DNA from 2 places in the Gluconobacter sp. Dm-73 genome. Region 1 is predicted to be linked to the other one. Evidence: predicted binding sites of a transcription regulator. Region 1 holds the regulator's gene; the other holds the start of a gene.

What was found. Region 1 encodes HrcA, which represses chaperone genes, less so after heat shock. Its sites were predicted from a motif close to GTTNGCACTCNCNNNNNGNGAGTGCNAAC; they were not measured.
Positions count from the first base shown of each region.
Region 2: the regulator HrcA is predicted to act here: its motif matches at 9,862-9,890, upstream of groES (co-chaperone GroES).

Region 1 is NZ_JAERLW010000010.1:25,332-41,628, reverse strand. Features, by position in the region: gene JK176_RS11245 (NADPH-dependent F420 reductase) at 1-205, shown strand, start outside; gene JK176_RS11240 (ComEC/Rec2 family competence protein) at 278-2,479, shown strand; gene nth (endonuclease III) at 2,491-3,189, opposite strand; gene JK176_RS11230 (ABC transporter ATP-binding protein) at 3,373-5,190, shown strand; gene JK176_RS11225 (amidohydrolase family protein) at 5,324-6,703, shown strand; gene JK176_RS11220 (cation:proton antiporter) at 6,704-7,927, opposite strand; gene rdgB (RdgB/HAM1 family non-canonical purine NTP pyrophosphatase) at 8,101-8,697, opposite strand; gene rph (ribonuclease PH) at 8,697-9,419, opposite strand; gene hrcA (heat-inducible transcriptional repressor HrcA) at 9,503-10,573, shown strand; gene JK176_RS11200 (penicillin-binding protein 1A) at 10,681-13,314, shown strand; one part of gene prfB (peptide chain release factor 2) at 13,354-13,422, shown strand; one part of gene prfB (peptide chain release factor 2) at 13,424-14,485, shown strand; gene JK176_RS11190 (energy transducer TonB) at 14,883-15,506, shown strand; gene JK176_RS11185 (MotA/TolQ/ExbB proton channel family protein) at 15,647-16,297, shown strand, end outside.
Region 2 is NZ_JAERLW010000001.1:393,679-409,975, reverse strand. Features, by position in the region: partial or broken gene JK176_RS01930 (ATP-dependent DNA helicase) at 1-907, shown strand, start outside; gene JK176_RS01925 (toxic anion resistance protein) at 898-2,139, opposite strand; gene JK176_RS01920 (heavy metal-binding domain-containing protein) at 2,141-3,001, opposite strand; gene JK176_RS01915 (hypothetical protein) at 3,053-4,021, opposite strand; gene JK176_RS01910 (hypothetical protein) at 4,018-4,404, opposite strand; gene JK176_RS01905 (TonB-dependent receptor domain-containing protein) at 4,565-7,528, opposite strand; gene groL (chaperonin GroEL) at 7,805-9,445, opposite strand; gene groES (co-chaperone GroES) at 9,496-9,786, opposite strand; gene JK176_RS01890 (DUF4169 family protein) at 9,916-10,122, opposite strand; gene JK176_RS01885 (dienelactone hydrolase family protein) at 10,165-10,875, shown strand; gene JK176_RS01880 (hypothetical protein) at 10,982-11,245, shown strand; gene JK176_RS01875 (S-methyl-5'-thioadenosine phosphorylase) at 11,297-12,187, opposite strand; gene hemF (oxygen-dependent coproporphyrinogen oxidase) at 12,474-13,391, shown strand; gene JK176_RS01865 (hypothetical protein) at 13,388-14,470, shown strand; gene JK176_RS01860 (Smr/MutS family protein) at 14,476-15,039, opposite strand; gene JK176_RS01855 (hypothetical protein) at 15,196-15,453, shown strand; gene JK176_RS01850 (lipase family protein) at 15,532-16,297, shown strand, end outside.

The DNA.
Region 1 (16,297 bases):
CGCTTCGCCGCTTCTGGCGGTTCCGGTGGCGGGAGATGATGCGCAGGCTGTCTCGCAGGTGACGACGCTGGTGAGGGCGGCCGGATTCGACCCTGTCGTGACCGGCAATCTTGCAACCGCAAGGCTGTTTCAGCCGGGGAGCACCGGGTTTGAACTGGAGCGGGATGCCGCGGGTCTGAAACAGGTGCTGCATCTTCCGCAGTAGATTGGGCCGCAGGAGGCGCTGACCTTAATCGGGGAGGCGCGTCCTGCGGGAAAATCCGTTACGGTTCTGTTTGTGAAGAAAGAACCCCTTTCCGTCCCGGACCTCGATCCGCGCGAACTACTGGAGCGCGAAGAAGGCCTCGACCTTGTGCCGAAGCTGCCTTCGCCCCTGATCCGGTCTGTTCTGGATCAGGGGCGGCAGATGATCTGCTGGCTTCCGGTGGCAGTCGGGCTGGGGGCCGTGTTCTATCTCGTCCTGCCGTTTGAGCCTTCCATCCTGTCTGTTGTGTTTGGCACTCTTTCGATGGGGCTGTCAGGGGCCGCGTGCCTCTGGTGGGGCTGGCAGCGGCTGTTTCCGCGTTTGCTGGGGTTTACGCTGCTTGCTTTGGCAAGCGGTTGTGGCGATCTGGCTCTTCAGGCCCGGATGCAGCCGCCCATGCCGGTGTTGCCGACCCATGCCACCGTTCTGACGGGCCGCGTACAGTCGCTGGAAATCCTGCCGCCCCGGAATGATGACGAAGATGATGGGCATCGCATCACTCTGGCCGATGCCGTGTTCGACACGCCCGTCGATGCAGGAATGGCTCCGTTACGGCGCACGCTGCATCTTCGCCTGCGGGACGATGACGATCTGTTGCCCGAGCCGGGAAGCACGATCAGCCTGCGTGCTATGTTGCGACCGCCGCCACCGCCGTCATGGCCCGGCGGACGCGATCTTCAGCGCGAGGCATGGTTTTCGGGACTGGCGGGAAGCGGTTATGCGCTGGGGCCGGTTAGTCTTTCAGGCGCAGCGGTCCGGGTTTCATGGATCGAGAGTTTGCGAGAGTCTGTTGCGTTCCGCACTGCGGCTGTGCTGCCTGACCAGACCGCAGCCATTGCGGCCACGCTTCTGGCCGGTGAAGCCGGGGGCATTGACCAGCAGACGCGGGAAGCATTTTCCGCATCCGGGCTGGCGCATCTTCTGGCCGTTGCAGGGCTGCATCTGGGGCTTGTGATGGCGGCTGTGATCGTGACGTTGCGCTGTGGTCTGGCATCGATTGAATATGTTGCTCTGCGCTTGCCCTGTCGGCAGATCGCCGCCGTTTGCGGGCTGCTGACCGGGGCGGGCTATGTGCTGTTGACGGGCGCGCATCTACCCAGCCTGCGGGCGCTGGGCATGGCGAGCCTCATGACGCTGGCTATTGTGACCGGGCGGCGCGTTCTGTCCATGCGGTCTTTGTCCATCGTGGCGCTGCTGATCCTGCTGGTTTCGCCGGTGTCGGTTGTGGATGTGTCGTTCCAGATGTCTTTCGCCGCCGTGATGGGGCTGATTGCGGGCTATGGCGCACTGCGCGAACCGCTCATGCGTCTGCGCGGGGAAGGGCAGTGGTATCGGGTTGCCGCGTCTTATGGCGCGGCCCTGACGGTGACGAGCCTTCTCGCCGGGTTGGCGACGTTGCCCGTCAGCATGGCGCATTTCGGGGCGTTTCAGCCATGGTTCGTGCTGGCCAATCTTGCGGCCGTGCCGCTGGCGGCTGTCTGGATCATGCCGGTTGGGCTTCTGGCGCTTGTTGCCATGCCGTTTCATGCCGAAGCGCCGTTTCTGAAACTCATGGGTGTGGGCATCCGCATCGTACAGGTGCTGGCGGAGCGGGTGGCGGCGTTTCCGATGGCGCATCAGCCTGTTCCGGCCATGCCGGGCTGGGGGCTGCTGCTTGTGATGCTTGGGCTCTGCTTCCTGTGTCTGTGGAAAGGCCGGATTGCTCTTGCCGGTCTGCTGCCGGTGGTGATCGGGGTGGCGTCGATCTGGCTGGCCCCGAAGCCTGATATTTTCGTGTCGGCGGATGCGGGGCTGATGGCGGTGCATCGCCCGGATGTGCTTCTGGTTGGTCCGCATTCCGGTCTGGAAGAACGCACGCTGGAAGACTGGCAGCAGGCTCTGGCGCTTCCGGTGGCGACTCTGCCGCCGGAGTGTCTGATCGGTTTGTGCCGGATCAGCATTGGCGCGCAGACTGTGCTGCTGCGTCCGCATGATTTATCGGACGGTGCTCATCTCCCGACGGTGCAGCAATGTGACGGGGTGAGCCTATTCATCAGCGCCTCTCCCGCTCGCAAAGGCTGCGCGGATGTGCCGTTCATTGACCGGTTTTCGGTCTGGCGCGACGGGGCTTATGCCGTGTTCGCCGGACACAGTCTCACGATTGTTTCGGACCGGAGCTGGCGGGGGAACCGGCTCTGGGTTCCGCCTGTGGGTTGGCACGGCATGCCCAATCTGCCGCTGGCGCAGTCCGAGTAAAGTCGGAGTTTTCAGGCCGTGGCTGTTTTGCGTGCGGACGGGGCCACCATGCGTTTGTCCGGATACAGACACCATGTCGTGGCCGGGCAGCGCCAGCATTCGGGCGCGCGGGCCTTGCAGACATAGCGCCCGTGCAGGATCAGCCAGTGATGTGCGGGGCGGAGCATGTCCTTCGGGATGCGGGCGACCAGCCCGTCCTCGACCTGTCGCACGGTTTTGCCGGGAGCCAGACCGGTGCGGTTACCGATGCGGAAGATGTGGGTATCGACCGCCATCGTGTCCGCGCCGAATGCAACATTCATTACGACATTCGCCGTCTTGCGCCCCACACCGGCCAGCGCTTCGAGCGAAGCACGGTCGGATGGTACCTGTCCTGCGTGACGCTCCAGCAACTGATGGCAGAGCAGGTCCACATTATGTGCTTTCGCCCGCCACAGGCCGATGGTGCGGATGTGTCGCGCAATGCCCTCTTCGCCGATGGCTGCCATGGAGGTTGGGTCGGGGGCTTCCTCGAACAGGCCTTTGGTCGCTTTGTTGACGGATTTGTCCGTCGCTTGTGCTGAGAGCACGACGCTTACCAGAAGTTCGAACGGATTGCGGAACACCAGTTCGCTTTCCGCATCGGGATTGGCTTCGGCCAGTGCCGTGATGAAGGCTTTGGCGGCCGCCTTGCTCATGGCCCGCTTGGCGGTTGCGGGGGCATCGGTCATGACGGGCACTCCAAGAGGGTGTGAGGCTGGGGGTGTGTTGCGTCTGGTCCGGACACACAGCAAGATACGGCAAAGTTCTGAAAACTCCATGCCATTACACCGTGGCCTGTTCTGCATGACATCGCAGACCGGCAGACGGCGGAGCGCCCTGTGCCTGATACCGTGTCCGATACCCCTCTTCCCATGAGTCGCCAGCAACAGGAGGGCCGCAAGCAGGAGGTGTCCTTCACGGACGTCCTGTCTTTCGTCTGTAGCCGCTGGTGTGACCATCCCCTTCTGCTGGCCAAGACCCTCGGCGGCGTTGCCCTCGCCACGCTGGCCGATGTCTGCACGCCGGTTCTCGCAGGCCGTCTGGTGGAGGATATTTCCCGCCATGCCGCTGGCCCGGCTGTGGAGAAAACCTCGGAACTGCTGCATTTGCGCGATGATGCGGGGCTGATGGTCGCGGGGCTGATCGTCCTCGGGCTGATCGGGCTGTTCGGACGGCGCTCCTCCTTCATCGGGATTTCGCATCTCACGCTTGCCATCATGCACCGCGTTGCCAATCAGGCGTTCGATCGGGTGCAGCGGTTCTCGACGGATTGGCATGCCAACAACTTCGCGGGTTCGACCGTCCGCAAGCTGACGCGTGGGATCTGGGCGATTGATACGCTGGACGACACGCTCCTGCTTCTGATCGCGCCGGAAGTGCTGGTTCTGGGCGGGACGACGGCGGTTCTGATGGTCCGCTCGCCGCTGATGGGGTCGGTTCTGGCGGTTTCGGTGGTGCTGTTCGCTATGCTCTCCATCCTGCTGACCTTGCGCTATGTCGCGCCCACCGCCCGTGCGTCCAATGAATGGGACACGAAAATGGGTGCGGCCATGGCGGATGCCGTGACCTGCAATCCGGTGGTCAAGGCATTCGGTGCGGAAAACCGCGAGGACGACCGGCTCGACAGCATCATCCGGGGCTGGCGTCAGCGGACCCTGAAAACCTGGGTCCGGGGCACGAATAGCGCCAATCTTCAGGCTCTGGCCTCGCTCGCCATGCGGATGCTGCTGATCGGGCTGGCCGTCTGGTTGTGGTGGGGAGGGAACGCTGGTCCGGGGGATGTGGCGTATGTTCTGACCATGATGTTCCTGGTGCAGGGGTATCTGCGCGATCTGGGGCAGCAGGTCAGTCAGGTGCAGCGCTCGGTGAATGAGATGGAGGAACTCGTGGCGATTTTCCGCCGTGATCCTGCCATTCAGGACGCAGACGATGCCCAGAAGGCGCGTTTCACGACAGGGGCGATCCACTTCGAGCATGTGGACTTCCAGTATCCGGGGCAGGTCAAGCCGCTCTATCAGGATCTGAGCATCGACATCGCGCCCGGCTCCCGCGTGGCGCTTGTCGGGCCGAGCGGATCGGGTAAGACGACCCTGACCAAGCTGCTTCAGCGTCTTTATGACGTGAACGGCGGGCGTATTGTGGTGGACGGGCAGGATATCGCGCATGTCACGCAGGAGTCCCTGCGCGCGCATATCGCGATTGTTCCGCAGGAACCGGTGCTGTTTCATCGCACGCTTGCGGAAAACATCGCCTATGCTCGCCCCGATGCGAGCCGCGCCGAGATCGAAGATGCCGCCCGTCTGGCCAACGCAGCGCCGTTCATCGAGCGGCTGCCCGAGGGTTACGAAACCATGGTCGGAGAGCGCGGCGTGAAGCTTTCGGGCGGTGAGCGCCAGCGTGTTGCCATCGCCCGCGCCTTTCTGGCCGATGCGCCCATTCTGATTTTCGACGAAGCGACGTCCAGTCTCGATTCCGAGTCCGAATCCCTTGTGCAGGATGCGATGCGTCGCCTGATGCAGAACCGGACCGTCATCGTTGTGGCGCATCGTCTCTCGACCGTCATGGAACTGGACCGCATCCTCGTGTTCAGTCAGGGCGCGCTGAAAGAAGACGGAACGCACGCCGAACTGATTACGCGCGAGGGCGGGATTTACCGCCGCCTGTTCGAGCTTCAGTCGCTTGAGGGCTGAGGCCGGAAGGAAAGGGTCTGCGTTTCGGCATCTTTCCCGGTCTGGGGGCGTTTCGTCCTTCATGGACGTTTCCGCCCGGAGCACAGGATGCCCGATAAAGAAGCTCGGCGGGAGCCACATAGGAGACCGCCGCATGACCATCCGTTCCGTCTTCACCGCCCTGCTGCTCGCAACGCCTGCCGCTTTCAGTATCGGAAATGCGCTGGCAGAGCCGGTCGCATTCGAGCATGCGCGGCTGATTGACGGGACCGGGGCATCGGCGCAGCCGGACGCTACGGTGGTCATCGACAATGGTGTGATTCTTTCGGTCGGCATCCCGGCTCCCGCCGACGCGCGGCATGTGGACCTGACGGGCAAGACGCTGATGCCCGCTCTTATCAGCGATCACAGCCATGTCGGCCTCGTGAAAGGCACGGGGGCCAGCCGCGACAACTATACCCGCGCCAATATTCTCGCGGCCATGAAGCAGTATTCCGACTATGGTGTCCTGACCGTCACGGCGCTGGGTCTGAACCGCTCTCCGCTGTTCGATACGCTGCGTCAGGAGCAGCATGAGGGTCGCAATCCGGGGGCGGATCTGTATGGCGTGGATCAGGGGATTGGCGCGCCGGATGGTGTGCCACCGGCGGCCATGGTCAAGGGCGTTGGTCCCGATCAGGTCTTCCGTCCGACCACGCCGGAAGAGGCCCGCAAGGACGTGGACCAGATGATTGCGGAACATACGGATCTGGTGAAGCTCTGGGTGGACGATTTCCGCAATGACGTCCCGGACGGCAAGACCTATCCCATGCTGCCGCCCGCCATCTATGAAGCCGTCATCGACGAAGCGCATCAGCATGGCACGCGGGTTGCGGTCCATATTCACGATCTCGCCGTCGCCAAGGCCATCGTGGCGGCAAAAGCCGATATTCTCGCGCATGGCGTGCGGGACCAGCCGGTGGATCACGATCTGATCGCGGCGATGCTCCGTCAGGGCACATGGTATATTGCGACGCTGGATCTGGACGAAGCCAATTATCTTTATGCCGAACAGCCGGAGCTGCTCTCCAATCCGTTCGTTCTGGCGGGCATGGACCCGGCCCTGCGCCGTCAGTTCACGGATCCGAAATGGTGCGCGGCGACACTGGCCAAGCCTCTGACCAAGGCCTCGCACTATGCCCTGTCGGTGAATCAGAAGAACCTCGCCGTGCTGTATCGGGCAGGGGTGAAGGTTGGTTTTGGGACGGATTCCGGGGCCGCACCGACCCGTATTCCCGGCTTTGCCGAGCATCGTGAGCTGTATCTGACGGTGCAGGCCGGGCTGTCCCCCGTGCAGGCCATCAGTCTGGCCACGGGCAATGCCGCGGCCCTGCTGCATCTGTCAGACCGTGGCGTGATTGCTCCGGGCCGCCGGGCGGATCTTCTGGTTGTGGATGGCAATGCGGATGAAAACATCGCCGCCGTGGACCAGATTGATCAAGTCTGGCAGCGGGGCGCGCTTGTCAGCCACGGCCCCGTGCGTTCGAAGGATTGATTATGCCGCAGTCTCGGGGCGCGAACGTCCCGAGACGAGCCGGAACATCGGCCCGGTCAGCGTCGTGGAAATCACGGCCAGAACCATCAGCGAGGCGAAGGCAAATTCCGAAATCATGCCATGCGCATGCAGGATGGTTGCCGCCACGATTTCCATCAGCCCCTTGCACTGTAACAGGGAGCCGATACCCAGCGCCTGACGGTTCGTCAGGCCCGGAGCGGGCGGGAAAATCCAGACGGCGAGGATTTTCGTGACGATCGCAATGACGACCAGCAGCAGGGAGGCCAGAACGGATGGCCATGTCAGCGCATCGCCGTCGATCCGCAATCCGCTATGGCCAAAGAACATCGGTGCCAGCCAGATCAGCGAGAATGTCCCCACAGCTTCGACCGGCAGGCGACGGACCCAGCGCGGCGGCATAAGCGCACCTGCGAAATAGGCGCCGATCAGTTCATGCAGCCCCAGTTCGTGGCTCGCCCAGGACCCGGCGGCCAGATAGGCCGGAACAGCGGCCCAGATCACCCAGATCGGCGGGTTCTTCAGGTTTCGCGTGGCCCAGCTGCTCAGGAGCGCCATGCCGACCAGAAGCAGGACGGCCAGTCCTTCAAATCCGGTCCAGCCATGCAGCGCATCCGATCCGCGTGCCGCGAACTGGAGGATGGCCAGCCCGATCCAGAGGGCCGCATCGTCCACGACCGCGAGTTTGAGGGCAAGCTGTCCGACGGGGCGGTACACAGGCTCCAGTTCGCGCACGATGCCGATCAGAACCGGCAGCGCACTGACGGAAATGCACAGCCCGATCGACATGGCGCCGATCCAGCCATCCCCGTGCGGGGCCTGCCAGCCGTGCAGGGGCAGGAAGAACAGTTTGACCAGAATGGTCCCGATGACGAACGGAACGCCCAGCGCCACGAGCGCTCCGCCCAGCAGGCGACCCAGCGTTGGGGAAGGGAGGTTTTCGGCTTCGGGGGAATGGGTGGGGTTCTGCCACATTTCCAGTCCGGCGGTGAACGCCAGAACCAGAACGGCCAGCCAGCCGATATAATCGCCGTAAAGCGAAGGAATACCGACTTTTGACGCTGGAAAATGCAGGACCGCCAGAACAATGCCCACCAGAATGGGCAGAATGGCAATGGGAATGGAACGCCTGAGCAGTTGCCACAGTCCCCACGGAACGAGGACAAATATAAATGCATCCGCAAACAGTGCTGTCACATTCCCCATGACGATCCCTTTTTTGTTTCAGGTCCGGTCAGGGTAACATGGATCAAAAAAATTAGGGTAATTTTTTATTTCCATGTAATAAATAATTCTATGTTTCTGTTTTCAAAGAACTGTTTTTGAAAGGAATGAAAACCCGGAGTTTTATTTTGGAAAAGACCGGGTTTTTCCAGTCATCAGGCGATGAAGTTCTTCAGGAATTGCTCCAGCGCCCGGCCGCGATGACTGATGGCATTTTTCTCGGCTTCGGTCATTTCCGCAAAGGTCCGGTTTCCGCCTTCCGGCACGAACATCGGATCATAACCGTGTCCATGATCGCCGCGTGGGGGCCAGACGACCGTGCCGTGACATTCGCCCTGCACGGTCCGCGTTTCGCCATCCGGCCAGGCCAGGCACAGGGCTGCGACGAAAAAGGCCCGGTGATCGGCACTGTCGCCCATCTCCCGATGCACGCGGTCCATTGCGATCTGCATGTCTTTGGTCGGGCCGCCCCAGCGTGCGGAATAGACGCCCGGGCGATTGTCCAGCGCCGCGACGCAGAAGCCGGAATCATCGGCCAGCGCGGGCAGTCCGGAGGCCTTGGCCGCGGCCAGGGCCTTGATGGCGGCGTTGCCGGTGAAGGTCTCTTCCGTCTCTTCGGGTTCCGGGAGGTTCAGTTCGGCGGCCGAGATGACGGTGATCCCGCTCTCGGCCAGCAAGGTGGAGAATTCGCGCAGCTTGCCGGCATTATGGCTGGCCAGAACGATTTTTGAGCCTCGGGACAGTGTCCGCATCATGCAGTCTCCAGGACGTGATTCTGGGCGTCGAACAGTCGGGTCGTGCCGAGCTTTGCCAGTCGAAGGAGTTCGAAAAATTCGCTCTCCTGAAACGGCTTGTCCTCGGCGGTACCCTGAATTTCGATGATGCCACCATCCGCCGTCAGGACGAAATTCGTATCGGCCTGCGCGCTGCTGTCTTCGATATAGTCCAGATCCAGCACGGCTCCGGCATCCGTCAGCCCGCATGAGACTGCTGCGACCTGAGCTGTGAGGGCTTGGGAGCGCTTGATTGTCTTCAGCGCGATCGCCAATGCCACCCAGGCGCCTGTGATGGAGGCGCAGCGCGTGCCGCCATCCGCGTTCAGGACGTCGCAGTCGAGCGTGATGGTTCGCTCTCCCAGCTTTTTCAGATCCACACAGGCCCGGAGCGACCGTGCGATCAGCCGCTGGATTTCCTGAGTGCGACCGGACTGCGTGCCTTTGGCCGCCTCGCGCTGGCCGCGATTGTGGGTCGCCCTGGGGAGCATTCCGTATTCGGCCGTGATCCAGCCCTGTCCCCTGTTGCGCAGGAACGCCGGAACACGCTCCTCGACCGTGGCCGTGCACAGGACTTCCGTGCCGCCCACGCGGATGAGCGCGGAGCCTTCGGCATGGCGGGCAAAGCCCGTTTCGATTGAAACAATACGGTTTTCGTCCGGCGCACGCCCGGAGGGACGCTTGCGTGCGGTGTCAGTCATGTCAAAAAAGATCCCGTGGAAGAATATGTCCCGCCTCTAGCGCGTTTGACGCAGACCCATCCAGCCCCGACAGTGGGTTTACCATGATGCGACCACAGCCTCCCTTGTTCCGCCCTTCCATCCCGATGCCGCACGGTCTGGGAGATCGTGAAGCCGCGATTTTGCGTGAAATCGTCGAGGAATATGTCGAAACGGGTGAGCCCATCGGCAGCCAGACGCTGGCCCAGCGCCTGCAACCGGCGCTGTCTTCGGCCACGATCCGCAATGTCATGGCAGATCTGGCGCGGGCCGGGCTGCTGTTCAGCCCGCATGTTTCAGCCGGGCGTCTGCCGACCGAAAAGGGCGTGCGCCTGTTTGTGGATGGCCTGCTCCAGTTTGGCGCGCTGACGGAGGAAGACCGCGCTAGCATCGACAGTCGGCTCGATATTCACGGGCGATCCTATCAGGACATTCTGTCCGAAGCGTCGTCCCTGCTTTCGGGTCTGTCTTCCGCTGCCGGGCTGGTGCTCGCGCCGAAATCGGATGCCGCGCTCAAGCATATCGAGTTCGTAGCACTTGGTCCGGGGCGGGTTCTGGTCATTCTGGTGGGTTCGGACGGGCAGGTCGAGAACCGCATTATCGAGACTCCGCCCGGCGTGCCGCCTTCCGCTCTCGTCGAAGCCGGGAACTATCTGAACGCTCGCCTTGGAGACCTGACGCTCGGCACATTGCGCGAGCGGGTCCGGAGCGAAATGGATGCCAGCCGCCATGAACTCGACGCCCTGACGGCCAGTGTGATCGAAAGCGGCCTTGCGACATGGGACGCCGACGGGGGGACGCTGTTCGTGAAAGGGCAGGGGAAGCTGCTGGCCGACATCACGGAAATCGAGCGCCTGACGACGATCCGCATGCTGTTCGATCATCTGGAAACGCAGGAGACCATGCTCCAGCTTCTGCAATTGGCCGATGCGTCCGAAGGGGTGCGGATCTATATCGGGCGTGAAAGCGGGATGTTCGGCATGTCGGGCGTGTCCATGATCGTGGCGCCTGCCCGCAACGAAGCCCAGAAAATCGTGGGTGCGATCGGCGTGATCGGCCCGACCCGTCTGAATTACGGGCGGATCGTGCCTGTTGTGGACTACACCGCGCGGATGGTTGGCCGTTTGCTTGGCTGAAGGCTGCTGAACGTTTCGGAATAATGGTCCGGGGGTTACGCCTCTTTCATGAAATGACCTTTTTAGACGGGGCGACGGAAGGGGCGGAATAATGCTATGCAGGGTGCATGACGCGACGCTCTCTCCGCTCCCGTAACCCTCAAGGTCCGGGCGCCACGCCACCACGCCCTCCCCGTTTTCGCCGCTACCGGCAGTCCCTGGCGATCATCGCCGGTGTGGGGCTTGTGGGCGTGGCCGGGGCGGGCATTCTGGGCTGGACGACCTATGCCAAGCTGGTGGCGGATCTGCCCAGCGTGGACAGCCTGCGCGCCTATCAGCCGCCGACGGTCAGCCGCATCTATGCTGCCGATGACCGTCTGATGGCCGAACTGGCGAACGAACGCCGGATCTTCGTGCCGATCAACGCCATCCCCGAGCGTGTGAAGAATGCCTTCATCGCGACGGAAGATCATAATTTCTATACGCATGGCGGCGTGGATTTCATGGCGATCGGCCGTGCGGGCCTGACGGACATTTTCGCGCGTCATGGCCGCCGTCCGCTGGGAGCTTCGACCATCACCCAGCAGGTGGCGAAGGTCATGCTGCTCAACAGCAACGTCGTGAGCCTTGATCGCAAGATCAAGGAAGCCCTGCTTGCCATGAAGATGGAGCAGGTGCTGTCCAAGGACAAGATTCTCGAAATCTACCTGAACGGCATCTATCTCGGGAACGGCGCTTATGGTGTCGCCGCGGCCGCGCAGAGCTATTTCAACAAGCCGCTCGACCAGCTTGATGATGCCGAAGCCGCCTCTCTGGCAGCACTTCCCAAATCGCCCACGAACTATAACCCGTTCCTGCATCCGCAGGCCGCAATGGGTCGTCGCAATCTTGTGCTGGACCTGATGGTCGAGGCAGGCGTTCTGACCCGTGAGCAGGCCGATCAGGAAAAGCAGGAGCCGCTGGTCCCGCAGCAGAAGCAGCGTTTTGGGCCTCTGCCGGATTCCGAATGGTTCGGTGAGGAGGTCCGCCGTCAGTTGATCGCCCAGTACGGGCAGGAGCGGGCGGCTCAGGGTGGTCTGGAAGTCCATACCAGCCTCGACCACAGTCTTCAGGTCACCGAGACGCGGCTGCTGCATGAAGGGCTGATGAATTACGACCGCGCCCATAGTGGCTGGCGGGGGGCGTTGCGCACCCTGTCGGACATTCAGGATGATGGCTGGGAGAGCGCGCTCGATCATGTCACGCCGCCCGGCGGGATGCTGCGCGAGTGGCGTCTGGCGGTCGTGCTGCCGGGTGGCACGCATGTCGGCTGGATCGAGGAAGGCAGCGCCCGTAAAGGCGCGCTTCTTGCGAGTGATATCGCCTGGGCGCGGCGGGCGCATCCGCTGCGTGCCGGGGATGTCATCATGATCGAACCGCAGGAAGGCGGTTCGGCGGCATTGCGCCAGATCCCGCAGGTCGAAGGGGCGGCGGTGACGCTGGATGTGCATACGGGCCGCGTTCTGGCGATGGTCGGTGGCTGGTCGTTCCATGAAAGCCAGTTCAACCGGGCCACGCAGGCGCTGCGTCAGCCGGGATCGTCCTTCAAACCCTTCGTCTATCTGGCCGCAATGGAACAGGGAATTTCCCCGTCCGAGCGTTTCGACGATTCGCCCATTTCCTATGGCGACTGGCATCCGCAGAACTACGAGCATGACAACTGGGGGCCGACGACGCTGCATGACGCGCTGCGCGAAAGCCGCAACCTCGTCACGATCCGTGTCGCCGCCCATCTCGGCATGAAAGCGGTCGCGGATACGGCCATCCGCGCCGGGCTTGTGGCGCAGATGCCGCATGTTCTGCCCGCAGCACTAGGCGCCGTCGAAACCACCGTCATGCGCGAGGCTGCGGCCTACGCCACGATCGCCAATGGTGGCCATATTGTCACGCCGACTCTTGTGGACGACATTCAGGACCGCTCCGGGAGCGTGCTGTGGCAGGCAGGGGGGCTGAAGCTCGGCACTGCCATGCAGGCTCCGCCCAGCGAACAGCCTGCTCCCACGGACAGAACACCGGCCGATGGTACGACACCGCCCGCCGCGCCGGTTGCCCCGGTCCCGGCCACGCCCGTACCCGGTAGCGTGTCTGTCCCGTCCCTGACCGACACACGCCCTACGTTGGCCAGCGAACAGAGCACGTTCCAGATCGTGAAGATGATGCAGGACGTGATCGCCCGGGGCACCGGCCGTATGGCGGGTGTTGGCATCGACCGTCCCATCGCGGGCAAGACCGGGACCAGTCAGGACTTCCATGACGCCTGGTTTGCCGGATTCTCGCCCGATATCGTCACGGTGGTCTGGGTCGGTTTCGATACACCCCAGACGCTGGGTCGCAATTCGGATGGTGGCCGCATTGCCGGGCCGATTTGGAACAAGATCATGAAGGTCGCTCTGGCCAGCCGTCCGAAGCTCGACTTCCGCGTGCCGGACGGGATTACGCTGGCCAGCTACGACACGGGGCGCATTTCGGCTGTCGATGGCTTCAAGACCGATCAGGTTCCGGGTGCGTCCGTTGAGCTGCATGGCTTTGGCGCTGGTACGGAAGCCCTGACTGCCGCCGATACGGGCGCGGACAGCGTGATTTCGGATTCTGAAAGCGGCATGGCCCAAATGCCGGACCAGCCCGGAGGCGGCACGCCCGGAACCGGGTCGTCCGCAGTGCCGGGACAGGCCCAGAAACCTGCTCCGTCCGATGGTGACATTGGCGTGGGCGGCCTATACTAAGGCCACCAGAACAGACCCCCCTTATGAGTGGAGGACACTATGTCGGCCGAAACCGAGGCCCTTTCCGTCCAGATCAAGCAGTCGGTGGCACTGCTGAGGAGGCATCTTTGACTGGGATGTCGCAACAACACGCCTCGCGGAACTGAACCACCGCGTTGAAGACCCCGACCTTTGGAACGACGCAGAAGCCGCCCAGAAGCTGATGCGCGAGCGCACGACGCTTGCCAACCAGATCGAAGGCGTCCAGCAGATCGAAGCTGAGGTCGAAGGCACGCTCGAACTGGTCGAACTGGCGGAGATGGAAGGGGATGACAGTCTCGTTCAAGATGCCGCTCAGACCCTGCGTGCCATCGCCGAGGACGTCCGCAAGCGCGAAATCGAAAGCCTGCTCTCGGGCGAGGCGGACAGCAATGACTGTTACGTCGAGGTGAATGCGGGCGCGGGTGGTACGGAGGCCCAGGACTGGGCCGAGATGCTCTTGCGCATGTACACGCGCTGGGCCGAGCAGCATGGCTACAAGGTCACGTTCATCGAAGGCAGTGAAGGCGAGCAGGCTGGCATCAAGTCCGCGACCATTCAGGTGAGCGGTGCGAACGCCTATGGCTGGCTCAAGACCGAGGCGGGTGTGCATCGTCTGGTCCGGATCTCGCCATTCGATGCGGCGGCCCGTCGTCAGACGTCGTTCGCGTCTGTGTGGGTCTATCCGGTCGTGGATGATTCGATCGAGATCGAGATCAACGATTCGGATTTGCGCGTCGATACGTTCCGGGCCTCGGGCGCGGGTGGACAGCACGTCAACAAAACGGATTCGGCCATCCGGATCACCCATATCCCGACCGGGATCGTGGTGGCCTGCCAGACCGACCGTTCTCAGCATCGCAACCGCGCCAAGGCGATGGAAATGCTGCGCGCCCGGATGTACGAGGCGGAATTGCAGAAGCGCGAAGCCGCTGCCGCCCAGACGGAAGCCTCCAAAACCGATATCGGCTGGGGACACCAGATCCGGTCCTACGTTCTGGCGCCCTATCAGCTCGTCAAGGACTTGCGGACGGGTGTGGAGAAGGGAAATCCGGGCGCGGTGCTCGATGGCGCTCTGGACGACTTCATGTCGGCCTCACTGGCGCAGAGCGTGGGGGCGACCCGATCGGAAGCCAGCGCCTCGGCCCAGTAAATCCTGTTACGTTTAAGCCCTGTCGGCTTTCAGACGGATTCGCTCAGGCGCCGGAACAGAAAAACTGTTTCGGCGCCTTTTTTCTTTAATCTGTCATAACGCGGTGAAGTGACGTTACGTTCTCAGGATTCTGGGGAATATTTTTATTTGCCCGGACAGGGCGCAAAGCGCAGAATATGTCCACAATATGAAAAAATCGTTTCGATAAGAGCAATCACCGGCTTGACAGCATGGGGGTTAGACTGCCCAATCAGCATATCGGGTATGTTCTCACGGCATATGACGCATTCCTATGCGTCTGCAGCGGGAAAGCCTGATGGCAACACAGAAATCGGGGCACCGCACCCGGCAGATGTGGACCAACGCCGGTGTCAGTGAGGGGTAAGAAGGTTTCGACATGAAGAGCTACGCCGCACAGCAGCGCAAGCCGACAGACTACATTGTCGCGATCGTCGTGGCCGTGCTGGCTATGGGCGCTGTGATCTATGCGCTTATGAGTGGTGCTGTGAGCAAGCTGGTCCAGGAAAAGCCGCCTATCAAGACGGAAGTGATCAAGGAACAGCCCAAGCCACCGCCGCCGTATATTCCGCCGCCGAAGATTTCCGTGCCGCCGCCGCCCAAGGCGATCCAGCGTGTCACTCACGCCAAGCCGCCGCATCCGGTACCGCCCAGCCCGACCCCCTCGCCGGAGCCCGTTCCGTCTCCGCCGCAGGGACCGCCAGCTGACGCAGTGCCAGATCATCAGGCAGGCGCGCGGCCGATCAACGGTGCACAGGCTGTCTATCCGGACGAGGCGATGGAAGAAAACCGCGAAGGTCATGTGACCGCATCGTGTGACATTCTTCCGACAGGCAAGACGGCGAACTGTACCATTACCAGTTCGAGCGGTGGCCATGAGTTCGTGGAAAGTGCGCTCGACTTCCTTCGTCGGGCCCGTTACCAGCCCGCCGTTGTCAATGGCGTTCCGGTAACAGAGCATCACCACGTCCTGCACATCGACTTTACGATGGGCGACGACTGATCTTTCGACTGCCGTCAAACAGAATTGCCCTGTTAGGATTTCCAGTCCCTGACAGGGCTCAGAAAAGGGCCGGTCTCCATATGGCCGACACCCCATTAAAAGCTCCGGAAACGGGCATCGATAACGAGGATATGGAGTTCATGACCAGACTGTTCCGCCTTCCTGCCCTTGCCGTTCCGACGAAGGCGCGTGCCGTCCGGGCCAGCGCGCTGGCTCTGACGCTGGCCCTGGCTTCCGGTGCAGTTGCACCGGCCGTCGCTTTCGCCCAGCCGGCTCCTGCCGACCAGAGCGCTCCTGCAGCCGCTCCGGTTGACCCCTCTACCAACCCGGCACCCCCGGCAACGTCCGCCGATCCGGCTGGCGCTCCTGGGGCAGCTGCTCCGAATGATGCGGGTGCACCTGCTGCGCCTGCTGACAGTGCCGCTCCGGCAACGGCTCCGGCCGACCAGTCTCCCGCAGCGGCTGCAACGCCGGGCGAGAGCGCAACCGCGACGCCGGAAGCTCCTGCTCCGCAGGGTAACCCGTATGGCCTCGGCGCTCTGTGGGCCAATGGTGATGCGATTGCCCGTGGCGTTCTGATCATCATGGTGATCATGTCCGCTGGTACCTGGATCATCATGGTCATGAAATTCCTGGAGCAGGGCCGTCTGTTTGCCGCCTCCAAGGAAGCTGCCCGCGAGTTCTGGACCAAGCCGTCCGTTCAGCAGGGTGCTGCTGCCCTGAAGGCGTCTTCTCCGTTCCGCTACATCGCAGAAACGGGCATCGTTGCCGCCGAGCACCATGAAGGCTCC
Region 2 (16,297 bases), on a different contig from region 1:
CGAGCGCCTGCCCCGCACCCGCGCCACACAAGGCGACCATGATATCGGCCTGTACCGGCACTGGCTGGACCCGACCATCCCGTTCGTCTCGACGATTCAGACACCCGCCCACGGCCTGCTGCTGACCTCCGCCACCCTGCGCGACCAGACCGGCCATGGCGACGCGCAGAACGAAGCAAGCTGGCACGCAGCCGAACTACGTCTGGGCGCCACGCATTTCCTCAAGCCGCCCATCCGCGCCTCGGTCATGAGTCCGTTCGACTACGCCACGCAGACACGCGCTTATGTGATTACGGACGTTTCTGGCGAAATCGCCTCGCTGGCCCATGCCTTCCGTGCCCTGTTCGAAACCGCCGGGGGCGGTGCGCTCGGCCTGTTCACAGCCATTCGCCGCCTGCGAGAAGTCCATCGCCGCATCCACGAACCTTTGGAAACGCAGGGCTTTCCCCTCTACGCGCAACATGTCGATGCCATGGACAACGCGACCCTCGTGGACGTCTTCCGCACCGAAACCCATAGCTGCCTACTGGGAACGGACGCGATGCGCGACGGTGTGGATGTTCCCGGCGAGGCCCTGCGCATGGTCGTGTTTGAAAAGACGCCCTGGCCCCGCCCCGACATCCTGCACCGCGAACGCCGCCGCCTGCTGTCGGAAGGCCGTCCCGGCGATTATGACGACCGCATCACCCGGATGCGACTGCGTCAGGCGTTCGGCCGCCTGATTCGTCAGGGCAATGACCGTGGCGTGTTCATCATGCTGGACCGCCGCATGCCCTCACGCCTGCTCTCAGCTTTTCCCGACGGCGTGGACGTCCGCCGCATGTCTCTGGCCGATGCGCTGGAAGACATCGCCCGCTTCCTGCGCCCTGAGACACAGGAAAACGAACCGCCCCTCCTTCAGGGCTGAGCCAAGGGCTGTACCGACTGTTGCGCCAGGCTGCGCATGCTGCTCGCCAGACGGTCCCGAAGCTGATGCAGTTCTTTTTCCTGCTCCTGCGCCCTTTCGGCTGCGAGCCTGTCATTTTGCGCCATTTCGCCCAGAGCCTGCGTGACCTTGTCCGCCGCCTGCGTCAGTGCTTCCATCTGTCGCGGGTCCACACCTCGGCTGGCGGCAGTCGTCCGCGCCGCATCCAGCGCACCGTCGGCCACGAGTCCAAGGATCTTGCGGTCCGCCTCGTTCAGCGCATCGCGCGCGGTAGCGGCATTGCGGTTGTCCACCTGTCCCACGGCCACCGCGCAGGCCGCTTTCAGGTTGGGAATGGTCTTCGTCAGCGCCGAATGCAGCGCCATGATCCGCGCTTCCGCGGCCTCGCGCGTGCTCTTGATCATCGGAATGGTCAGCGCCGCCCGCATCAGCCCTTCGCGTTGCTCGCTCAGATGCCCTGAGAAATTCGCCAGACGTCCACGCAGTTCCATGACTTCAGCCGCATCCACAGGGTCCTGTGTCTCCAGCGCATGCTGTCGTAGCGCTTCGACTTTCCGCTCACCCTCTTCAAGCGCAAGCTGCCCGGCTGCGATATCAATGTTCAGTTCCCGCACCCCATGCCGCAGAGCCTGATACATATCCTCGAAGGACGTGATGTTCCGCTTGAGATCGGCAATCGTCACCCGCGCTTTGGCTTCCTGCTGATCCATCAGGGCGTTGAACTTCTTGCGGTTCTCGGCAAACCCGCTGAGCGCGTCTTTCGCCCCACCCAGCAGACCGCCCATCTTTGCCAGAAAGCCCCCCGGCGCCCCACCTTCGCCACGCGCCAGCTTCTGCAAATCTCCGATCCGCAGGATCTTCACGCCATCCAGAACACCCGCCGCGATTTCCCCGACCGCATCACTTTCGCCCAGCGTCCGCCCTGCCAGCATCCGGTCCGAAACCTTCGCAAGCTCCCCAAGCGCGCCCATCCCGTGCGACAGAAGCGTGTTCAGATCTCCGAAATCGATCGTCTCCGCCCGCCGATGCGCCTCCTCAACCATATCCGCTGGCAGACGGCTGATTTCCACCAGCCGCGGAAAAGCGGGCATCGGCTCCAGCGCCACCGGAACGGCACTGCTGGAAACCGGCACTTCAACCTTCACAGGAACCGGTGCGGGCTCATCAGCATAAAGATCGCTCAGATCTAGCGGTCTGGTCTCGTCAGCACTCATGTCAGTTATCCAGCGTCAGGGTAAAGGTCGGATCGATACGGAAATTCGGGTCCGGCTTTCCAGTGTCGTACATGGCGGTGCCGATAGCCAGAAACTCGACGATATGATCGCCCCAGACATGCGATTCCTCGCGCAATGTCGTCCCGATGATTTCATTGGCCCCGACTTCCGCCGCATGGGCCGACATCCGCTCCATCGCATGCTCGCGCGCCGTGTAATAGGCCTGCGTGAACAGATCCAGTTCCACGCACTGCATGGCCTGTTTGAGCGTCGTCATCAGGCTGCGGCGCGGAATATGCTGCACGCAACATCCCAGAACCAGATCCAGAGGCCGCCGCCCCGAGCGCAGCGCCAGCGCGAAATCCTGCCCTGACAGATCAGACGTGAATGGTCGTCCGTCCGGCCGCCGATAGCCAGAGTGCCCTTCCGCATGCACGATCGCCGTCCCGAACGCCCGGAACTCCAGCATGCCGCTATCGGCAAGCTGTGAAATCTCCAGACGCGTTCCCACGATCCCGTCCGCGCCAAGCTGCTCGGCTTCCTCGCGCATGATCTCAACGGCCTTCTCACGCGCGCCATACATGGCCCCCGTCAGATCCGTCAGTTCATAGGACGTGTTGCGAAACTGCGTATTGGCCTGCACCTTCCAGATGCTGTTGCCCAGACACAACCCTAGAGCCCGGAATCCGGCCTGCTCGACAACCAGTAGTTCGCGCACGCTGAAATCCGACGTCGCAACTCTCCCGCCAGACGCTCTCGCTGGCGGCATCTGCCCCCCACTCTGCGCCGGTTCAGAAGAGCCACTCCCGCCCCATCCCGGAGGAAGCGCGTCAAAACCCGGAACCTGATCGAAGATACCCATGGGACTCCCGCCGTAAAATCCACAACATCACGAGGCCGCTTGGAACGCGCCTCAGAACAGATCATTCAAGCCGTCAAACAGACCATCCAGTCCCTCGACGACCTCGCTAACAACCTCACCGCCGACTTCAAGGCCCAGAACAGCCGCCTCGACGCGGCCATCCCTGCCCCGTTCGCCAGCCTCCTCCTCAACCTCGATCCGGTTCGAAACCCCGACGAAAAGCGGCCGATGCTGCAAGCCCGAACGAACCGCATCATCCAGTCCGCAGACCATCGCAGGCGACACCGAACCCTGACCGCCGATGCGCCGATATCCAAGAATACTCACAGCCGCCCGAACCCGGAGCGACTTCACGACGCCCCGTTCCGACTGCACTGTCAGTCCGACGATCTCGTCATGCCCCAGCGCCCCGTCCCAGTTCCGACAGGCCGGATCGTTCCGCAAACTCAGCGCCGCTGCATCCCGAGCCGCCCGCTTGGCCTGCGTCAAAAGAGCGCTTTCCCCAATGCTGAACGCATCAAAAAAGCCTTCCAGAGGCCCGGTGTAGCGAATGTCTTCCCAGGTCCCGACGCCGTAATTCACAGGCACGATCCCGGCTGCAAGCGCCACATCCAGCGTCGCCGCATTCCACGGCACGCAAGAGAGCACATCCAGACGTTCAAGCTGCGGCACATGCACCGCCTCACCATGCAACATGAACCCAAGCGCCCCGCCATGATGCTCAAGCCGGTATCGCAGGTTCAGAACCGCTGCCGCCCCCAACGCTCGCGCCTGCTCGCGGATGCGGTCCGTTGCCGTGCGCCAGCCAGCTTCATGCACGGCCTGCCAGTTCATCCCGGACTTCCACCAGGTTTCGGCATGGACATTGCCCAGCGGCATGATCGCCATGGACGGCGTCAGAAGCGCCTGTCGCACCGATCCCAGACGCACCAGAGGACGTGCCCGACCGCCAAGCTCGTGAAACGCCCGTGCCTCGGCCTCTTTTTTCGGACCGGAGGACCACGGAAACAGGCGCATCACGGCTGAAAATCCGTCAGTTCGGCGGCTGCGTGCCCCTCACCCGAAACGGCCAGCCCAGCTTCATGGATTTTCTGACGCAACTCCGTGATCCAGTCCCGGGCCGGAACCTGCTTACGGCTGATGACCACCCCGCGAACCTCGTGGGCAATCTCGGCGACCACCCCGGTTCCGTTACGCCGGAGCACGAAAACTCGTGTTTCAAACCGAAGGGCAAGCTCCTCGATATCGACCGTGCGTTTCAGCCATCCGCGTGTCTTGCGCGTCACGGTTGACTGACGCGGAAAGGCCTGCTCGCAGAAAGCGGCGAACTTTTCCAAAAAACGCTCCCGACCGCCTTCAGCATCCCGGATCAGCGCCGCAAGATCGTCGATATTCCCGGTCATGAGCCCCTCTTCGACATCGGCTGTTACAGTTCGACAGGTTTCCTCTCCCGTCAATCAGGAAATTCCGCTTTCGAAAAGTTCACATAAAAAAAGCCCCCGGTCGCAATGACCGGGGGCTTTTCAGGACCAATGGTCCAAGCCGTCATTCAGAGTGTCAGGATCAGAAATTCATGCCTGCCTGCAGGAAGAAATAACGACCCTGATAGAAGCTGCCATAGGTCGCGCCGGCGCTGTTATCCACGCCACTGGCCACGAACGGAGGCTTCTTGTTGGTAATGTTGTTAATGCCGCTCTCGAAGTTCCACTTCTTCCAGCGGTACGCCAGCGTCAGATCCTGTTCGATCATCATCGGGGTCTTGTAACGGCCCGCCGTGGTGGAATTCAGGAACTCGGACTGATCGTTCCAGCGCATGCCGCCGATGAACTGCATCATGTATGTCGCCGTGAACGCACCATGCGTCCAGCCGAACGTCGCATAGTCACGAACACGCGGAATGCCATAGGATGCATTTGCGTTGTTCGGGCCACCCGCATACAGCAGCGCACCGGTATAGTTGGTGAACGCGCCACCCGGAACGAGCTGCTGCGTGTAGTTCAGCAGATACTGAAAGTTGTTGGAGACCGACAGGACATCGTGAGGGGCAACGCGAATACGATAGTCGAAATCGAAGTCCACACCACTTTCATGCAGAGCACCGGTGTTCTGGTTCGTTGCCGAAACCGTGTTGATCTGGCCATTCGCCAGACGGTTCACAGTATTGCACAGCGAAGGGCTGGTACCCGTGTAGCATCCGTCCAGAATATACTGTGTCGGAAGTGCGCTGATCGTGTGGTTGACCGAGTAGTGCCAGAACTCACCGGAAATGGAGAGGTTCGGGATCCAGCGCGGCGTGATGATCGTACCGAACGTGTAGGTCCGCCCGATTTCAGGTGCAAGATGAGCGTTGCCACCACCCAGCGTCGGAACCTGGCCCGTACCAGACTGATGGAAAGTGGATGTATTGATGCCCTGCTTCGCACAGGTTGCCGCAACCGTCGCCGAAGCCGCACCATATGTGCCGACCTGTCCGGCATCGCAGGGATCGTTGGCAAGGTTATAGCTGAGCGACTGACCGCCATACAGTTCATACACGTTCGGCTGGCGATAGGACGTTCCGATCGTGCCACGGAAACGAATATCCTGCGTCGGTGCCCAGTTGATGGACGCCTTCCAGTTCTTCGCCGTCTCGGAAGTCGTGCTGTAGCCCGACGCACGACCCTGCGCGTCGATCGTCAGATCCTTTGCAAGGAAGACGTTCTTGAGCAGCGTCGCCTTGGCTTCCGCATACCCTTCCGTCACATCAAAGCCACCACTGGTCGGAAGAACCGTGTTGGTCAGGCTCTGCCCGCTGACGATCAACGGATCAGGCGTGTTGGTCAGCTGTTCGCCACGATGCTCGAAACCAAACGCCATACCCAGATCGCCGCCGCCCTTCCAGGGCATCGTCGTCACATGGTTGTTGTTGATGCGCAGGTTCCAGTCACGAAGCTGGTAGTGCGAATGCGTGTTGGTGTTGTAGTTGACGTAGGAAGCAGCCTGCTTGCCCATCGTTCCGAACGGATTGCTGCATCCGAAAGACGGGCAGACGCTCGGATTATAAAGCAGAGCGCTGGCCGAGTTAGAAGGATCGACCTGCTGCAGACCATAAGCATTCAGCAGGTTCGTGTACGATCCAACGTTCTCCAGATGATCCGTCGACATGTTCGAACCGTAGGTATACGAAACGTCGTAATCCCAGCCGTAAGCGATCGCACCGTTCATGCCCACCTTGGAGGTGACCGTATCGGTGGCGTTCTCGTCGCGACGATCTCCAAGTTCCGTCAGACGCTTCGTGATGTCGACATCCTGACCGAACGGGTTGTTCGGATCATTAGCCGGCACCGTCAGAACGGACGGTAGCGTGCTGGGAGGAACAGAGCCGTCAAACGGTTCGGCCGCCATGTAGCTGGAGCTGGTCCGATGTGAATACATCACATTGGAATACAGATTGGCATGGCGGTTGAACTCGTAGTGGAAATCACCCGAGAGGCTGGAATTCTGAAGCTGGTTGATTAGGCTCTGATGCTGGCCATACGGATAACGATTGCTGGAACCCCAGTTGCTCACTGTTTTTCCATCAGGAGCAACTGCGGCGTTCAGACCAGTCGTACTGTTCTGAACATGCGTATAGTTCGAGTAACCTGATCCGAAAACTTCTCCACCCGAGCCCACGGGATTATCCGTGAGTTGCACCGGATTGGCCCAGCCACGGTTACGCTGAAGAACACCGCCCTGCGTCATATACTGACCGAACAGCGTCAGGTTGCCCTTGTCGTGATCGAAGTTCCAACCTTTGTAGGCGGAAATCATACCGGTGTCGTTGTCGCCATGACCGGTGATGCCACCGCGGATGGTGATGTTTCCGTCCGACAGATCATGACGCATCTTGATGTTGATGACGCCCGAGACGGCGTCAGCGCCGTAAAGCTCGGAACCACCATCCTTCAGGATTTCGACGCTGGCGATCTGCTGAACCGGAAGCGCGTTCAGATCGATACAGTTCGTCTGGCCGTTCAGCGTTGCACGCTTGCCGTCAATCAGGACGAGCACGCGGTTGGAACCAAGGTTACGAATGTCAGTGCAGGATGCACCGCCCGTTCCGTTGGTCTCAGAATTGTTCGTGCCCGTTCCGCCGATGGACGGAATACGCGCGAAGAAGTCGCTGAGGGTCGTGGCGCCCGTCTGCTGAATCTGCTTGGCCGTCACGATCTGGACAGGGTTGGCGTTCTGGTTGTTCGAGGAGGCAAGCGCCGATCCCGTAACGACCATACGCTCGGAACCACCCGACACGCCCTGTGCCTCAAGAACAGCAGCACGACGGCGGCTGACAGAGGTCGGAGCCGTCGTGGCGACAGGCACAGCCACGGATTGCACGGGCGTAACAGCAGGTTTTGCAGCAGTCGTCGAAGCGGCTGTCTTGTGATGCACAGCCTTGTGGGAACGGTGTTCCGGCTGTGTCGTGGAAGCGGCGAAAGCCGTTCCTGACAGGGTCCCAACTCCGAGAATTGATGCACACAGCAACAGGTGGCGACGAGATGTGCTCATCAAAGAACAAAATCCTTCAGAAGAATGTTGTTCCCTGTCTAAAGATCTCAGAGCGTGACTGTCACGAAAAATACATACCAGCCATGTCTTCAGAGGGCACTTGAATGCAACATGTGTGATAAATGCAACGGTTATACCCAGCCAGGGTTTTGGTTTGGATTCAGTAATTAAACTGAAATTTAAAAAGCCTCTGACCCGAAGGCCAGAGGCTTTTTTGCAACAGATCTGGCATCCCGCCTCTTTCGTAAAAGAGGCGAAAGACGGACCGGACTTCGATCAGAAGTCCATGTCGCCCATGCCGCCCATGCCACCCGGAGCGCCGGCCGGAGCCTTCTTCTCGGGGCGTTCAGCAACCATGGCTTCCGTCGTGATCAGCAGACCGCCGACCGAAGCAGCATCCTGCAGGGCCGTACGGACAACTTTGGTCGGGTCGATGATACCGGCCGCGACCAGATCCTTGTACTCACCCTTCTGGGCGTCGAAACCGAAGACATAACCGTCGTTCTCAAGCACCTTGCCTGCGATGACTGCACCGTCTTCACCAGCGTTGAAGGCGATCTGGCGCAGCGGAGCCTGCAGAGCCTTACGGACGATCTCGCCACCGACGCGCTGGTCGTCGTTGTCGAAGGTCAGCCCCTTCAGAGCAGAGGATGCACGGGCCAGAGCCGTGCCACCGCCCGGAACGATGCCTTCTTCAACAGCCGCGCGGGTTGCGTGCAGAGCGTCGTCAACGCGATCCTTGCGCTCCTTCACCTCGACTTCGGTGCTGCCACCGACGCGGATGACGGCAACGCCACCAGCCAGCTTCGCCAGACGCTCCTGAAGCTTCTCGCGATCGTAGTCAGACGTCGTTTCCTCGATCTGCGCGCGGATCTGGTTGCAACGACCCTTGATGTCGTCGCTGTTACCAGCGCCTTCGACGATCGTGGTGTTTTCCTTCTCGATGTGGATCTTCTTGGCGCGACCCAGCATTTCGAGCGTGACGGATTCCAGCTTGATCCCGATGTCTTCGGAAATCACCTGACCGCCCGTCAGAATGGCGATGTCTTCCAGCATGGCCTTGCGACGGTCACCGAAGCCCGGAGCCTTGACGGCAGCGATCTTCAGGCCACCACGCAGCTTGTTCACGACCAGCGTGGCAAGTGCTTCGCCATCAACGTCTTCGGCGATGATCACCAGCGGACGGCCAGACTGCACAACGCTTTCGAGAAGCGGCAGCATCGGCTGAAGCGAGGAGAGCTTCTTTTCGTGGATCAGGATGTACGGGCTGTCGAGATCAGCCGTCATCTTCTCAGGGTTCGTCACGAAGTACGGGGAGATGTAGCCGCGGTCGAACTGCATGCCCTCGACAACGTCGAGTTCCGTGTGCAGGCCCTTGGCTTCTTCAACCGTGATGACGCCTTCGGAACCAACCTTCTGCATGGCAGAAGCGATCATCTCGCCGATTTCGGTCTCGCCGTTGGCGGAAATCGTTCCGACCTGAGCGATCTCTTCCGGAGACGTGATCTTCTTGGTGTTGTTCTTCAGCTCTTCAACAACAACGCCGACAGCCTTGTCGATGCCGCGCTTGAGATCCATCGGGTTCATGCCAGCAGCAACAGCCTTGGCGCCCTCACGGATGATGGCCTGGGCCAGCACGGTTGCAGTCGTGGTGCCGTCGCCTGCGATGTCGTTCGTCTTGGACGCGACTTCGCGGACCATCTGGGCGCCCATGTTCTCGAACTTGTCAGCCAGTTCGATTTCCTTGGCAACCGACACACCGTCCTTGGTGATGCGCGGTGCGCCAAAGCTCTTGTCGAGAACAACGTTACGACCCTTCGGGCCGAGCGTGACCTTGACGGCATTTGCGAGGATATCAACGCCACGCAGCATACGCTCGCGGGCATCAGCGCCGAACTTTACGTCCTTGGCAGCCATAATTCTTACTCCTGAATGAGGTTTTTACGAGAGGAAACGGGGACGGCTGATCAGCCGATCACACCCATGATGTCGCTCTCTTTCATGATCAGCAGCTCTTCGCCGTCGATCTTGACCTCGGTGCCGGACCACTTGCCGAACAGCACCTTGTCACCAGCCTTGACGTCCAGAGCCACGGTCTGGCCCTGCTCGTTGCGGGCACCCGGGCCGACGGAAACGACTTCGCCTTCGGTCGGCTTGTCCTTGGCGGTGTCAGGAATGATGATGCCGCCGGCGGTCTTCTCTTCGCCCGTCAGGCGACGGACCACCACGCGGTCGTGAAGGGGACGAAACTTCGTCATGGATCGCTCCATTATTGGTCACACCCTTGTAAAAAGCAGCATGACCGGGTTGCTGCACTCAATGACTGCAGTGCATTTGGCACTCTCGTATGGAGAGTGCCAATGACATAGGCGCCCAACCCGTTTCCGTCAAGGTTTCTCGCTGTCGTTCCCAGACGGACCAGAAGAAAGTTTCCGCCCGTCAAGCAGGCTTTTCAGCCGCTGTTTTTCCATGTTTTCCGTCAGTTTCTGGCCTTTGGTCCGTCCATACAAACGACGATTGGCATCCGCAACCTTGGCATCCTCAACGCCCTTGCGGCGTTTGCGTTCCCGGCGGAGATTGATGACGTCGCTCATGATTCATGGCCTTTCGGGCATGACAAAACTGGATAGACAGACATGAAACACAGCCCATCGGACAAGAAAACCCCCGCATCAGGCCAGATGGTCAAGCTGGCAGCTTCAGACGGACACAGCTTCGGTGCGTATGAGGCAGGCTCGGCGGAGTCGCCCCTCGCCCTCATCGTCGTGCAGGAAATTTTCGGCCTCACCGACCATATCCGCAATGTCTGCAACGACTTCGCCGCAGAAGGCTTCCACGTCATTGCCCCGGCCGTTTTCGACCGTGCAAAAGCCGATGTCATCCTGCCTTACTCACAGGCTGGCGTGACGGAAGGCCTCGAACTCCGTAGCCAGATTCCGTCCGACAAGACGCTTACCGATATTGCTGCCTGCGCGAAGGCCCTGCGTGATGCCGGACACCGGAAAGTCGGTATCATCGGCTTCTGCTGGGGCGGTCTGCTTGCATGGCTGACGGCGACCCAGACCCATAACGTGGACGCGGCCGTCAGTTGGTATGGTGGCAGCATCGGCAACCATGTCGATACCGCGCCGCACTGTCCGGTCGAGCTGCATTTCGGCGGCGAGGATTCCTCCATCCCCCACACCGAAATCCAGAAGATCCGCGACGCCCGCCCCGAGGTCGAGGAATATGTCTATGACGACGCCGGTCATGGTTTCGGTTGCCCCGAACGTCCGAGCTTCAACAAGGACGCCCGTGACCTCGCCTGGTCCCGCAGCGTTGATTTTCTGAAAACACATCTCGCCTGAAGCACTCTCCCGACACGGTGACACAGACTGTCGCAAAACCGTGAAACGGGTCTATACTGATAACAATCCCGGCGAATACCGCACCGGATCAGACAGGAGTTTCAAGATGAGCATCAATCCGCTCAAAAACGACCCTAAGCACGATGCCGCGATCCGTCACGAAGCGCGTCTTCTGTGGGAAGCCGATGGCAAGCCGGACTGTGGTCCAGAAGGCTATCTCGAAAAAGCCGCCGACCTGATCGCAATCAAGGGAGTGCCGCAGGGCACTCCGGTTAAGGACCTGCCGCCGGTGGAACTGGACGGCGTGGAAATTGATGATGCACGGGCAGGCATCGACCTGAACGCAGACCCGAACCATAATTTCGATTGATTATGGTTTCCGCCGCGCCCGTTTTACGCAGGCGCGGCGTTCAGCAGAGCCTCAGCCCTGTTTCAGAACACGTCCGGCCACAGCATCGAGCTTGGCCAGCAGCTTCGGATCGCGTGCAGCCGGAGCCGTGATGATTGCATGATCCAGAGCGCGCTCTGCACTGGCGTCGACCGGACGCTTCTTACCCAGCACCGGAATGACAGCCTTCACAAGGCGACGCGCATTCTCCGCATTGCCCGTCATGACCTTCACGACAGCCTCGACCGTCACGCTGTCATGCTCGCTGTGCCAGCAGTCGAAATCCGTGACCATCGCAACGGTCGCGTAGTTCATCTCAGCTTCGCGGGCGAGCTTGGCTTCCGGCATGTTCGTCATGCCCACGACCGAACAGCCCCAGGACCGGTAGAGCTCGCTCTCGGCACGCGTGGAGAACTGCGGCCCTTCCATCACCAGATATGTCCCGCCCCGCGTGAACGGAATACCGAGCGAAGCCGCTTCACCCTGCACCACATCCAGCACGCGCGCCGAAACCGGGTCCGCCATCCCGACATGCGCCACGCAGCCGGTGTCGAAGAAGCTCTTTTCACGCGCAAAGCTGCGGTCGATGAACTGGTCCACCAGCACGAAATGCCCCGGCGGCAATTCTTCCTTGAGCGACCCCACCGCCGAAAGCGACAGAATATCCGTCACACCCGCACGCTTGAGCGCATCGATATTGGCGCGGAAATTCAGGCGCGACGGCGGAATGGGGTGGCCCCGCCCATGACGAGGCAGAAACACGCACTGTACGCCCTCGAACGTCCCGAACAGCAGTTCGTCGGACGGCTCACCCCAAGGCGTTTCAACCTTGCGCCATTCCTTGTTTTCGAGTCCGTCGATATCGTACAGCCCCGAACCACCGATCACACCAATGACGGGCTGGATTTCCTGTTCCGAAGACATGTCTGTTCCTGACTGTTGTTTGGTCCGCTCGCCCGTTCTGGACCACGAGAACGCCCGACGCGCAACCCTCGCACGCCGGACATGCCCCTTTCCCGCGTTCAGCAAAATATTTTCACAAAACCCAGCGTTTTTACGAAATGAAAACGTCTTTGCGCCATCGTCCCGCCACGGATGCCCGCCACCAATGGGCGTCAGTCATGCATCAGCCAACTGTTCGACGACGGCACGATTTGCTAGGACACTGCGCGTAACGAAGTTTTGTCCTGTATAGACGGGGGAAGAAAAAATGGACCAGATCAGCCCCGGTTTCGCCGAAACCGTTCGTCCAGACGTACCTCACGACGCCCTCAAGCAGGACGCCAAAGCCTGGTTCGAAACCCTCCGTGACCGCATCTGCGCGTCCTACGAAAAGCTCGAAGACGAGGCCGCTGAAGGTGGTTCGCAGGTCCTGCGCGACCGCACCGCCCCCGGCCGCTTCGAACGCACGGCCTGGAGCCGCCCGGAAGGCGGTTCAGGTGTCATGTCCGTCATGCGCGGCCGCGTATTCGAGAAAGTCGGCGTCAATGTCTCGACCGTCTGGGGTGAGTTCTCCCCCGAATTCCGCAAAAACATCCAAGGTGCCGAAGAAGACCCGCGTTTCTTTGCAACCGGCGTCTCCCTCGTCGCCCATCCGTGCAATCCGCATGTCAGTGCCGCGCATTTCAACACGCGCATGATCATCACGACGAAGGGCTGGTTCGGCGGCGGCGGGGACATCACGCCCATGTTCCCCGACACCGCAGAAGCGCGATCGGACGCGGACTATTTCCACAAATCCTTCGAAGATGCCTGCAACCGGCACGATCCGGAGCATTACCCCCGCTTCAAGGAATGGTGCGACCGCTACTTCCACCTGTCCCACCGCAACGAACCACGCGGTCTGGGCGGTATTTTCTACGATCAGTTCTCTACCGGAAATGTGGATCAGGACTTCGCCTTCACGAAGGATGTCGGCATGGCCTTCCATGATGCCTACCCCGCTGTCGTGCGCCGCCGGATGTTCACCCCATGGACCGAAGCGGACCGCGATGCCCAGCTCATCCGTCGCGGCCGTTATGTGGAGTTCAACCTGCTGCATGACCGTGGCACGCTGTTCGGTCTCAAGACAGGCGGCAACACCGAAGCCATCCTCATGAGCATGCCGCCGGAAGTCCGCTGGCCGTGAGACTGACCCGACGTGCCGCCCTGAAAGGGCTGGCGGCCCTTGGCGGAACCGCTCGCTTCCTGAACACCCCGGCCCGCGCCGGGACTCTGACGGATGTTCAGCTCCTTCTGGGCGGCACGCTCGCCTCCATCCCCGGCCAGTTCGCAGAACTGGCAAGTGGCGCCATTTCCCACACACTGGATCTGGCGACGCCTCTCGAACTGACCCCCGATATCGGACAGGACGGCGTTCGCGCCGCAAACCTGTTCGACGCCAACAGCGCGCCTGACGGCAATACGGCGCTGGCCTTTCCCGGCGCCACACTTCTGGCATCCCTGACAGGCGATTCCCGCGTCCATTACGATTTCGGACGCTGGACCCCGGTTCTGGTGGCTTCCACCACGACCGTCGTCATCGCCCGCGCCGAACTGCACAAGACCTTGCGCAGCCGCCTGACGGGGTTCTTTCACGATCATCCTGTCCGCCTTGCCGTCTCCCGCATCGGCGGCCCGGAACTGAATGCCCTGATGGGCCTCTCGCTTCTCGGCCTGCGCCCCATTCCCGTGCCCGGTTATGTGGATTCGTCAAACGCCCTGACCGCCCTGCACGAAGGCACCGTCGATGCCGTGCAGATTTCTCCTTACACGCTCGACCGACCGCTTGATGACGTCCTCGCCAACCTGCCCGAGGGCACGAGCGCGATCTATTACACCGGCGACCTGACCGATACGCATTCGACGACCATCCCCATTTTCATGGAAGCCTATCAGCAGGCGAGGCATCGCGCGCCCGAAGGGCCGTTCTATCACGCGTGGCAGGCCGTCTCCGCCGCCGCAGATACGGCCATGGCCATTGCCCTCCCTATGCTGACCCCGCCTGAGATCGTCGCGCAATGGAACCGCGCCTGCACGGCTGCCACGGCAGATACCGGTGTGAGGCGCTGGGCCGAGACGCATCATTTCAAGCTGGTCACAGGCGACAACGCGGCCCCGTTCCTCTCACGTGCCGTTCCCGATCTGGGCGCCACGCTGGCCCTGCGCCGCTGGCTCTCCGTCAATACACCGCGCTGGCGCGAGGGGCAGGAAACACGCCATCTCTGACAGCGTCAGCGACGGCGCGTTTTCAACAAAATCCTGACTGATCCATGATTGGCCGCATGGGGATGCACAACGGCCAGAACCATCGACCGCAGATCCCCGCGCTGAAGCCACATTGGCAGCTCACGACGGATCAACCCGCTGGTCTCGCCGCTTCCAAGCCCCGTCACCACCTCTACACAACGCCAGTTTCGAACCCGCGCACGCTGCATGAAATCATACAGTCGCTCGAACGCCTCCTGCACGACATAGCCATGCAGATCGAGCCGCGCATCCACCTTCATCTGCCCGCGTGACAGACGTTTCCAGCTCGTATCATCCAAGCCCGGCGCGCGAACACCTACCGAAAGCTCCGCAGGACGCGGTTTCGGCCTCTCAGACTGTACAGGCAGGAAAGAGCGTCCCGTCACGACAGGTATGGAGCGCGGGACCTCGGGTACGGGTGCAGGAGGCTCGACCTTGGCCGCAGGCGCCAGACGACGCGGGGAGCGCGGAGACCGCAACGGCTTGATATCGCGGACAACCATCCGCCATAGCGTCGCTTCCTCCTCCCTCAGATCCCGCTTCGCCACACTATCCTCACTTCCTATCCGGCCGCCCTTGTCCATCAGACAGTTCAGGCCCCGAGCATGTAACGGCTTCGAGCATCATTGAACAATGTTCTTTCGGGACTTTCCGCCCGCGGATGCGTTTACACCTCAGGTTCCATTTTCCGAAAGAACAGGACCATGAGCCATCTGACACAGGAAGAGCGCGACAGCCTTCCCGACAGTGCCTTCGCCCTGCCCGAAAAACGCGCTTACCCGATCGATACCCGCGCCCGCGCCAGCAACGCCAAGGCCCGCGCGACACAGGAATACGAACGCGGCCTGCTGACGGCGGAAGAGCGTGAGCGGATCGACAAGGCCGCCGACCGCCGCCTCGCGCAGGACGATTGGACTGCCCGCATCACGTCAGATGCCGTCTCTTACATAAAGCCATTTTAAATTCACTTGACGTTAAGGACCATGCCGTCAGTCTCGCTTGCAACGCCAGACCGGCCCAAGACCGACCTAGGATCTTCCATGCCCCTGCCTTTCCTGCGCAAATTTGCTCCCCTTCTCGCCAGCACCGCCCTTTGTTTCAGCGCGGCACAGGCCGCAGCCCCATCCGGCGCTCAAAAACCCGGAACCATCACAACCTCGGCACCGCTGGCCGCAGCGCTCAGCCTTCCAGACGCCGGGCGCGCCCTGCGCATCACTTATCTTTCGACGAACGGCATTACCGGCAAGGGCCTCGTTCCCGTTACGGCCGAAATCATCCTTCCCCCCGGCCCCGCACCACAGGGCGGCTGGCCAATTGTCGCCTGGGCCCATGGCACTGTCGGCGTGGACGATAGCTGCGCGCCCTCCCTCAATCCCTATAACGATCGCAACAGCACCTATCTTTCAACATGGATGAAACGCGGTTTCGCTATCGTCGCAACGGACTATCAGGGCCTCGGCGGACCCGGCACGCATGCCTATCTGGACACCCGGGTCGAAGCCTATAGCGTCCTCGACAGCATCCGCGCCGCACTGGCCAACGTGCCGGACCTGAAAAACAAAATCATGATTGTCGGCCAGTCTCAGGGCGGTGGCGCCGCCGTCGCTACGGCGGCCTACGCTCCGGCCTACGCCCCCGAACTGGACATCCGCGGCACCGTAGCCACCGGAGCCCCCTACGTCACGCCCGAACTTCTTGGGGATCTGCTCAAGAATGCCGCCCATCCCGACGCAGGCTACAGCCCGCTCGTCGATTATGTCCTCTACCTTGCCACCGGACTGGCAGGACACGACCCGCATTTCCGTC